DNA from 2 places in the Bacillus tuaregi genome. Region 1 is predicted to be linked to the other one. Evidence: riboswitches for the same ligand, from Rfam matches in the RefSeq annotation. Region 1 holds a riboswitch; the other holds the start of a gene.
What was found. A riboswitch is a leader RNA that binds a small molecule or an ion and turns the genes downstream of it on or off. The one in region 1 is predicted to bind lysine.
Positions count from the first base shown of each region.

Region 2: it holds a riboswitch for lysine, as region 1 does, so the genes downstream of both, BQ5321_RS20330 (Na+/H+ antiporter NhaC family protein) here and dapA (4-hydroxy-tetrahydrodipicolinate synthase) in region 1, are expected to answer to the same signal.

Region 1 covers NZ_LT629731.1:1,651,805-1,655,750, reverse strand. Annotated here, with positions in the region: gene BQ5321_RS10195 (DinB family protein) at 287-772, opposite strand; lysine riboswitch at 991-1,170, shown strand; gene dapA (4-hydroxy-tetrahydrodipicolinate synthase) at 1,296-2,204, shown strand; gene BQ5321_RS10185 (manganese catalase) at 2,268-3,125, opposite strand; RNA gene rnpB (RNase P RNA component class B) at 3,330-3,717, shown strand; RNA gene ffs (signal recognition particle sRNA large type) at 3,784-3,946, shown strand, end outside.
Region 2 covers NZ_LT629731.1:3,724,630-3,728,575, reverse strand. Annotated here, with positions in the region: gene BQ5321_RS20340 (S-ribosylhomocysteine lyase) at 1-353, shown strand, start outside; gene BQ5321_RS20335 (DHA2 family efflux MFS transporter permease subunit) at 543-2,057, shown strand; lysine riboswitch at 2,155-2,337, shown strand; gene BQ5321_RS20330 (Na+/H+ antiporter NhaC family protein) at 2,486-3,946, shown strand, end outside.

The DNA.
Region 1 (3,946 bases):
GATACTCTATTCACCTTTTGACTAAAATCAAATTCGCCCGTCGAATTTGCGTTCCTGATTACCTGAGCTCGCTCGATAAACTACCTTAAAAAATCCCTGACAACCGCCGGAGGCTAACCTTCATTCAGCCTGGGTTTGAACCTCCACTGAATCGAAGTACGTTTGCCTTCATCACCCACTTGTAGAAGTGAGGGACTTCTGTACCTGTCGCAAGCTTTCGGTACAAAAAGCATTTGCTGAATGAAGTTAAAATAAACAGGCACACCCCGGGGTGTGCCTGTTTATTTTAATTTTTCATATCCCTTAAAAACTGAATATAATCAGTAGAAGTCCCATTATAACCGCATTCTCTTATCATGGAAGCAATATTGCCTCTATGATAAGTACCATGATTGGCAAGATGATGCATAATTTCATCTATGTGATTTGTAAAGGTTGTACCCCTTGAATTTTGATAAACAACCTCGTTTAACTCATCATAAGACAAATGTATCAAGTCAATCATAGTGGTATGAAGCTTGGAAAAACAGGTTTTCGCTTGTTCTATATCTTGAAATGAAGTTATATTTTCGTTAACTGAAAGATCCGGAATACACCTTTTTATCCAAATCCGCTGACCTCTAAATATATGATAAAAGGTATCAGCAATAGAAGGAAATACACTTTTAAGCGGTTTGTGAAATATATCCTCATTAAAGCTATCGACATGAGTTAAAAGCTTCATATTAGCCCAGTAATCATACTGAAGCATATGTATGCCATGTTCTTTCAATAGAATCCCTCCGCACTTTCTTAATATTCTAAATAAAACAATATGCTAATTATAACTAAACTACTTTCTTAAAGCTAATGCTAAACGTTTGCCTGTTATTCTAATGAATTAATCTGATTTTTCACTTCTTTATAAAAATTTGAATTTATCATTGCAATTACGGTAAAACTATTATATTATTTTATTAATTACATATTTTCTTATTTCAATAAATTTGAAGTAAGGATAGAGGCGCAAAGACCATAAGTACACAATAGGAGGATAATGAGATCTATTGATGATTGTGGAAAGGGGAATTTGCCGAAGCTGAGAGAATCTCATTATTTTTGAAGCTGGTTCTGCTGTTGAATAAATACAGAACTGTCATATAGGTATCTATATGGAGGGCTATCTTACGCACAGAAACGTTTTTACGTTTATGTTTCTACTGCAGCAGCGTACCCTCGTTGTTGCTTTTTGCGTTTACTGATAAAGTGGCCTTCTCCCTCGATTTTTAAAATGATGAAAAGGAAGTGGAGAAGTAATGAATTTCGGACAATTATTAACAGCAATGGTAACACCATTTGATCAAAACGGTGAGGTTGATTATAGCGCTACAAGAAACTTAGTTAATTATTTAATTGAAAATGGTACTGAAGGATTAGTGGTAGCTGGCACAACTGGAGAGTCACCTACTCTAACAACAGAAGAGAAGGTTGAATTATTCAAATTTGTCGTTAATGTAGTAGAAGGAAGAATCCCTGTTATCGCAGGCACCGGTTCCTATAACACGAGAGAATCCATTCATTTAACAAAGCTCGCTGAGAATGCCGGCGTAGATGGTGTTATGCTTGTTGTTCCATACTACAACAAACCGTCACAGGAAGGGTTATATCAGCACTTCAAGGCAATTGCTGAGTCAACATCACTGCCAGTCATGCTATATAATATCCCAGGACGTAGTGTGATTAATATGTCAGTAGACACTACTGTTCGACTTGCACAAATTCCTAATATTGTAGCTATTAAAGATGCCAGTGGAAACCTTGACGCGATGTCTGAAATTATTAGACAGACTCCTGAAGGATTTTCTTTATACAGCGGTGATGATGGTGTCACATTACCTGTCCTATCAATTGGCGGAGCTGGCGTTATTTCCGTTGCTTCCCACGTGATTGGGAAAGAAATGCAGACTATGATTAAGCATTTTATGGGTGGAAACCATCGAAAAGCAGCAGAAATGCACCGTAACCTGCTACCAATAATGAAAGCTCTATTTGCTGCACCAAATCCAACTCCTGTTAAGGCCGCATTAAATTTAGCAGGTGTGCCAGTCGGTGGCGTACGGTTACCATTGATACCTTTAAATGATACGGAGCTTAGTTCATTAAAGGCAGTTTTAAATGAATTAAAAGAAAATGATGTAGACATAAAAGAAGAAGCCGCAAGTTAAGACTGACTGCTACACGCGAAAAAAGCTTAGACAAATGTCTAGGCTTTTTTCATGTACAGCAACTTATTTTAAATTAGGTGGTATTTGATGAGCCCCCATGATTACGGATGGTAATGTATCATGAATATATGGAGGAGCAGGATTTAATACCGGCTTAGGCGCAAGCGGAACTGGTTTTTCCACATAGTTAAATGTACCTAATCCATCCATACTTGGTCCCTGCGCCCAACGTCCAGCTGCACTTTTATTTCCTCTTGAGAAATTAAAAAGCGTATAGGCCACCTCTTGTTTTTCACATTCTTTCGGGAAGGAGCTTGGTACCACCACATTTTCCTTTGCTTCCAACTCCTTAATCGCAGCAATCCATTGATTTTGGTGCATCGTGTCACGGGCTATCAACCAAGACAGCATATCCTTCACACCACGATCGTTCGTGGCTTCATATAATCGGACTACCTGCAAACGCCCCTGTGATTCTGCATTTAAATTGGCTCGAAAATCTGCCAGTAAGTTCCCGCTTGCAATAATATAATCGGCTGTCCATCTATTTCCAACACTGTCTGCCGGCATGGCTCCAAGACCCGAAACGATGGCATGCTGTGGATTCATTCCTCCAAGAATGGCAGCAATCACAGGATTTTTCGCTGCTTCCTCCAGGTCCCCTACTGGCGCCCCGTCAAGCAGTCTTGCAATCATCGTTGCCAGCATTTCAATATGTGCCAGTTCCTCTGTACCTGTATCCATTAATAAATCCTTATATTTTCCGTTTCCACGCACATTCCAACCTTGAAATAAATATTGTAGGGCTACAGAAATTTCACCGAACTGTCCTCCTAACACCTCTTGAAGCTGCTTGGCAAACAACGGGTCAGGTCTTTCTGGTTTGGCATGGTACTGTAATTCTTTAATATGAAAAAACAAAGCAAACCACCTCATCATATGAACTTTTAGTTACATTTTTCAACCTATTATATTTAAACTCCATGATTAGGTGTCTGTCCCCATTGGACTATATGCGAACCAACTATCCCTAAAACATTCCATCTCTGGGAGAAATCCACTAGAGACGTCATCCACTTATTTATGATAAATTAATACATGTAAGTGATGAGCAACAAAACATGAAATGGTGAGTAGTCGCGGCTCATGTTAGACATGAGTTGAGGAAAGTCCAGGCTCGCCCGGTGCTGAGATGCCCGGAGTGTTCGTGCCATCTGCAAAGGTGGGCAGAGATGATTCTCTGACGGCGGAGAAATTAAGCTAAGTCCTTCTTAAGGATATGCTGAGAGTATCCTGAAAGTGCCACAGTGACGTAGTTCCTCTGGAAACGGAGGAAATGGAACGGGGTAAACCCCACGAGCGAGCAACCCAAATTTAGGTAGGGGCACCATCCGGCGGGAACCTTGAACCAAAAGGATGGATCGATTGTCTTCAATCGATAGTCATATGACTACACCTGCAGTGCAAGATTGGCATCGTTTGAGCACGCAGGAACAGAACCTGGCTTACAGCCATTTCATGTGCCGAAATCATCATGTTTTCAAACGTATATCATAGGTATGTTGGTTTCTTATACATACCGTGCTAGACGGGGAGTTGGCGGTGCCCTGTTACCCGCAATCCGCCATAGCGGGGTTGAATGCCTGTTTGAGGTTTGAGCCTGTAGGGTCTGCCTTGTAAAAGGTGTGTTGACAATTGGGTCCTGCGCAATGGACATCTATGAAATTGGTCAGATCCGGAAG
Region 2 (3,946 bases), 2.1 Mb from region 1:
ACGTTCGTCTAAAGCAGCCAAACAAGGAACATATGGAAATGCCGTCCTTACATTCTCTTGAGCATTTAATGGCTGAAAATATTCGAAATCATACAGATCAGGTTGTCGATGTCAGTCCTATGGGCTGTCAGACTGGTTTTTATCTAACTATGATTAACCACGATAATCACGAGGAAATTTTGGATATTTTGGAGAGCACCTTAAAGGATGTACTGGAAGCCGATGAAGTGCCTGCATGTAACGAGGTTCAATGTGGGTGGGCGGCAAGTCATAGTCTTGAGGGAGCCAAGGAGCTCGCAAGTGAAATGCTGGCAAAGAGAAAGGAATGGCATGACGTTTTTGGAGAGGAATAATTTGCGCTAAATATAAAAAGCTACTTTCACAGTGAAAGTAGCTTTTTATATGACCACAGACAGAAGAATTTTGTATAAGTAATATGGATATTTTATCGTGCGAAATCCAAACTACCCTTATGAGATGATTGATTCTTATCATCAATAATAGTTTATGATGTGTACATATTTTATCTAGGGGGAATCAAAATGGATCAATCGATCAACACTGATCGACCACCTTACGGATTGATAGCCGTTTTGCTGATTGGTGCATTTATTACATTTTTAAATAATACATTATTAAACATAGCTTTGCCTTCTATCATGACGGATTTACAGGTTGAGACTGCTACGGTTCAGTGGCTAACGACTGGTTTTATGCTCGTGAGCGGAGTCATGATTCCAACAACAGCTTTTTTAATACGCAAGTATTCAGTAAGAAACCTCTTTTTAACAGCAATGAGTTTATTTACTGTAGGAACGTTTATTGCCGGGATTTCTCATATCTTTATTACCTTATTATTAGGGCGGATGGTTCAAGCTGCCGGAGCAGCTATCATGATGCCTTTATTAATGAATGTGATGTTAGTAAGCTTTCCGATTCACAAGCGAGGAACGGCAATGGGGGTCTTTGGTTTAATCTTAATGTTCGCGCCGGCAATTGGTCCCACGTTATCAGGCTGGATTGTAGAACATTACAATTGGCGCGCCCTGTTCTATTTTATTGCTCCAATCGCTGTCATCATTCTTTTGCTTGGCTTTTTCATGCTAAAGGATAAGAAGGAAATAGTTGATATTAAGCTTGATTCCTTCTCGGTGCTTCTTTCAAGTATTGGATTTGGCGGATTATTGTATGGATTCAGTTCTGCAGGGAATAAAGGGTGGGATAACCCGCAGGTTTTTGTAACAATTGGTATAGGTGTTATTTCATTAACTTATTTTATCATCCGTCAGGCGAGGCTTGCCGACCCAATGCTAAACTTTGGAGTATATAAATATCCGATGTTTGCTTTATCATCCGTCATAACCATGATTATGAACATGGCGATGTTTTCCGGTTTCCTGCTATTACCTATCTATGTTCAAACCATTCGGGGAATATCACCAATGGATGCTGGCTTAATGCTATTACCGGGAGCTCTGCTCAATGCCGCCATGTCACCTATAACAGGAAGGTTATTTGATAGCTTCGGTGGCAAAATCTTAGCGATTATTGGATTAGCTATTACGGGCATAGCAACGTATTTATTCAGTCAATTGACATTTGAAACCACCTATATGTTCTTAGTCATCATTCATGCAATCAGAATGCTTGGCTTGTCGCTCGTCATGATGCCCGTTTCAACAAATGGGTTAAATCAATTACCTAGAAGATTGTACCCCCATGGCACTGCGATGAATAACACGTTAAATCAGGTATCTGGAGCGATTGGAACGGCACTATTGGTTACTCTTATGTCAATTCGGACAGAAAACGTCGTAACCAGGATGATGAGGGATGCTATCCATCAAGTTGGGGGTGAGCCGACAGCAGAAGTCCAGCAGCAAATTCTCCTAACAGCTACATTAGATGGAATTAATTTTACCTTCTTTGTTAGTACGATAATTATTGCACTCGCCTTTGTTTTAGCTTTCTTTATTAAACGAGCAGTACCTGCAGAGGACCCAATAGAAGAAAAACCGAGGCATACTAGTCTTGTAACAAAATTAGCAGGTCAGTAGGAGTTTTTTACCAAAAGTTTAACGGGAAGTACGATAGTGACAAAAAAGTAATAATTTGTTATACTATTCTAGAAAAATAAATAATACCTAATCATTCCGTTGGGGTAGAGGCGCGGTATTTAAGAGTAGGCTGTGTGAGGATGACAACTATGACCACAGTTGAAAGGAAAAATCGCCGAAGCTACTAAATCTGTCAAGTTTTAGTATGCTGGGGTTGCTCTGAATAAGAGTAACACTGTCATTATGAAGGAAATCCTTTTAATGAAGAGCTACAGATCGTGGTGGAGAAAACAGTTGCTTATAAAGGGCAGCAATAGACATTTCTCTATTGCTGCTCTTTTTATTTTCTTGCAAATGCAAGCTGAAAATAAACTGCTTTTCTTCCCATGTCAAGTTCACCCCTCAATAATCAGGAGGAGGAAACAGGAATGGAAAACACAATATACTCAATACTGCCACCTTTGTTAGCGATTGTGATGGTAGTAGCTACAAGAAAGGTGCTTATATCACTGGCAACGGGTATTGTTGCTTCTGCATTACTACTGGCACAATTCAATATGGGGGAAACAATTGCTATCATAGGGGATGCAGTCAAAGCAATCTTCATTTCTGATGGAGCATTAAATACATGGAATGTATACATCATTATCTTTTTACTACTATTAGGAATCATTACTGCCTTTATTTCAATTTCTGGAGGAAGCAGGGCGTTTGGTGATTGGGCAATGAAACGAGTAAAAACACGTGCTGGTGCACAGGTAGTTGGGGCAGTTTTAGGCATTATCATTTTCATTGATGACTACTTCAATGCGCTTGCAGTTGGTCAAGTAACACGCCCGATTACAGATAGACATAGAGTATCTAGAGCAAAGCTTGCCTATATCATCGATTCAACTTCTGCACCAATCTGTGTTGTATCTCCTATTTCGAGCTGGGGAGCCTATATTATTGCCTTAATCAGTACGATTTTAGCGGCTCACGGAATGACAGAATATAGCGCACTATCTGCTTTTATGCAAATGGCTCCGATGAATTATTACGTGTGGCCGACGATTTTTATTGTTTTTTTAGTTGCCTTCCGAAACATGGACATCGGACCGATGAAGCTTCATGAACAAAGGGCACAAAAGGAAGGGAAGCTCTACGATCCTAATAAAACAATTCCAGGAGAATTAAAGAATCCACTTCCAACAAGTAGTACAGGTACAGTCGGGGATCTCATTTGGCCTATTATTGCGTTAGTAATTGGTACAGTAGGAGCTATGATTTGGACGGGATATCAGGCTGCAGAAACTACCTCGATTCTAAAAATCTTTGAAAATACGGATGTAACAAAATCGTTATTATTAGGCGGCACATTTGGGCTTATCGTTACTTTGGTTATGTTTGTCAGACAGTCAATGGTGTTACGCGGAGTGCCTGGAAAGATATTTACAAGAGGTATTGTAGAAGGTATTAAGTCAATGCTCCCGGCTATTTACATCCTGTTGTTTGCTTGGGCACTTGTTGATTTAATTGGTAGATTAGAAACAGGAGCCTATCTAGCTAGTGTTGTTGAAAAATCAAATTTCGATATTTCCTACCTACCATTAGTATTATTTATTGTGGCTGGGATTATGGCATTCTCAACAGGAACTTCATGGGGATCATTTGGTATTCTTTTACCAATTGCAGGAGATATTGCAGCTTCTGTTGACATCAATATTTTACTTCCTGCGATGGCTGCCGTGCTAGCTGGTGCAGTATTTGGCGACCACTGTTCACCAATTTCTGATACGACGATTCTGTCTTCAACAGGAGCAGGATCTAATCACCTTGACCATGTGATGACACAATTACCTTATAGTCTCACTAGCGCTGGTATTGCTGTGCTTGGCTACATTGTATTT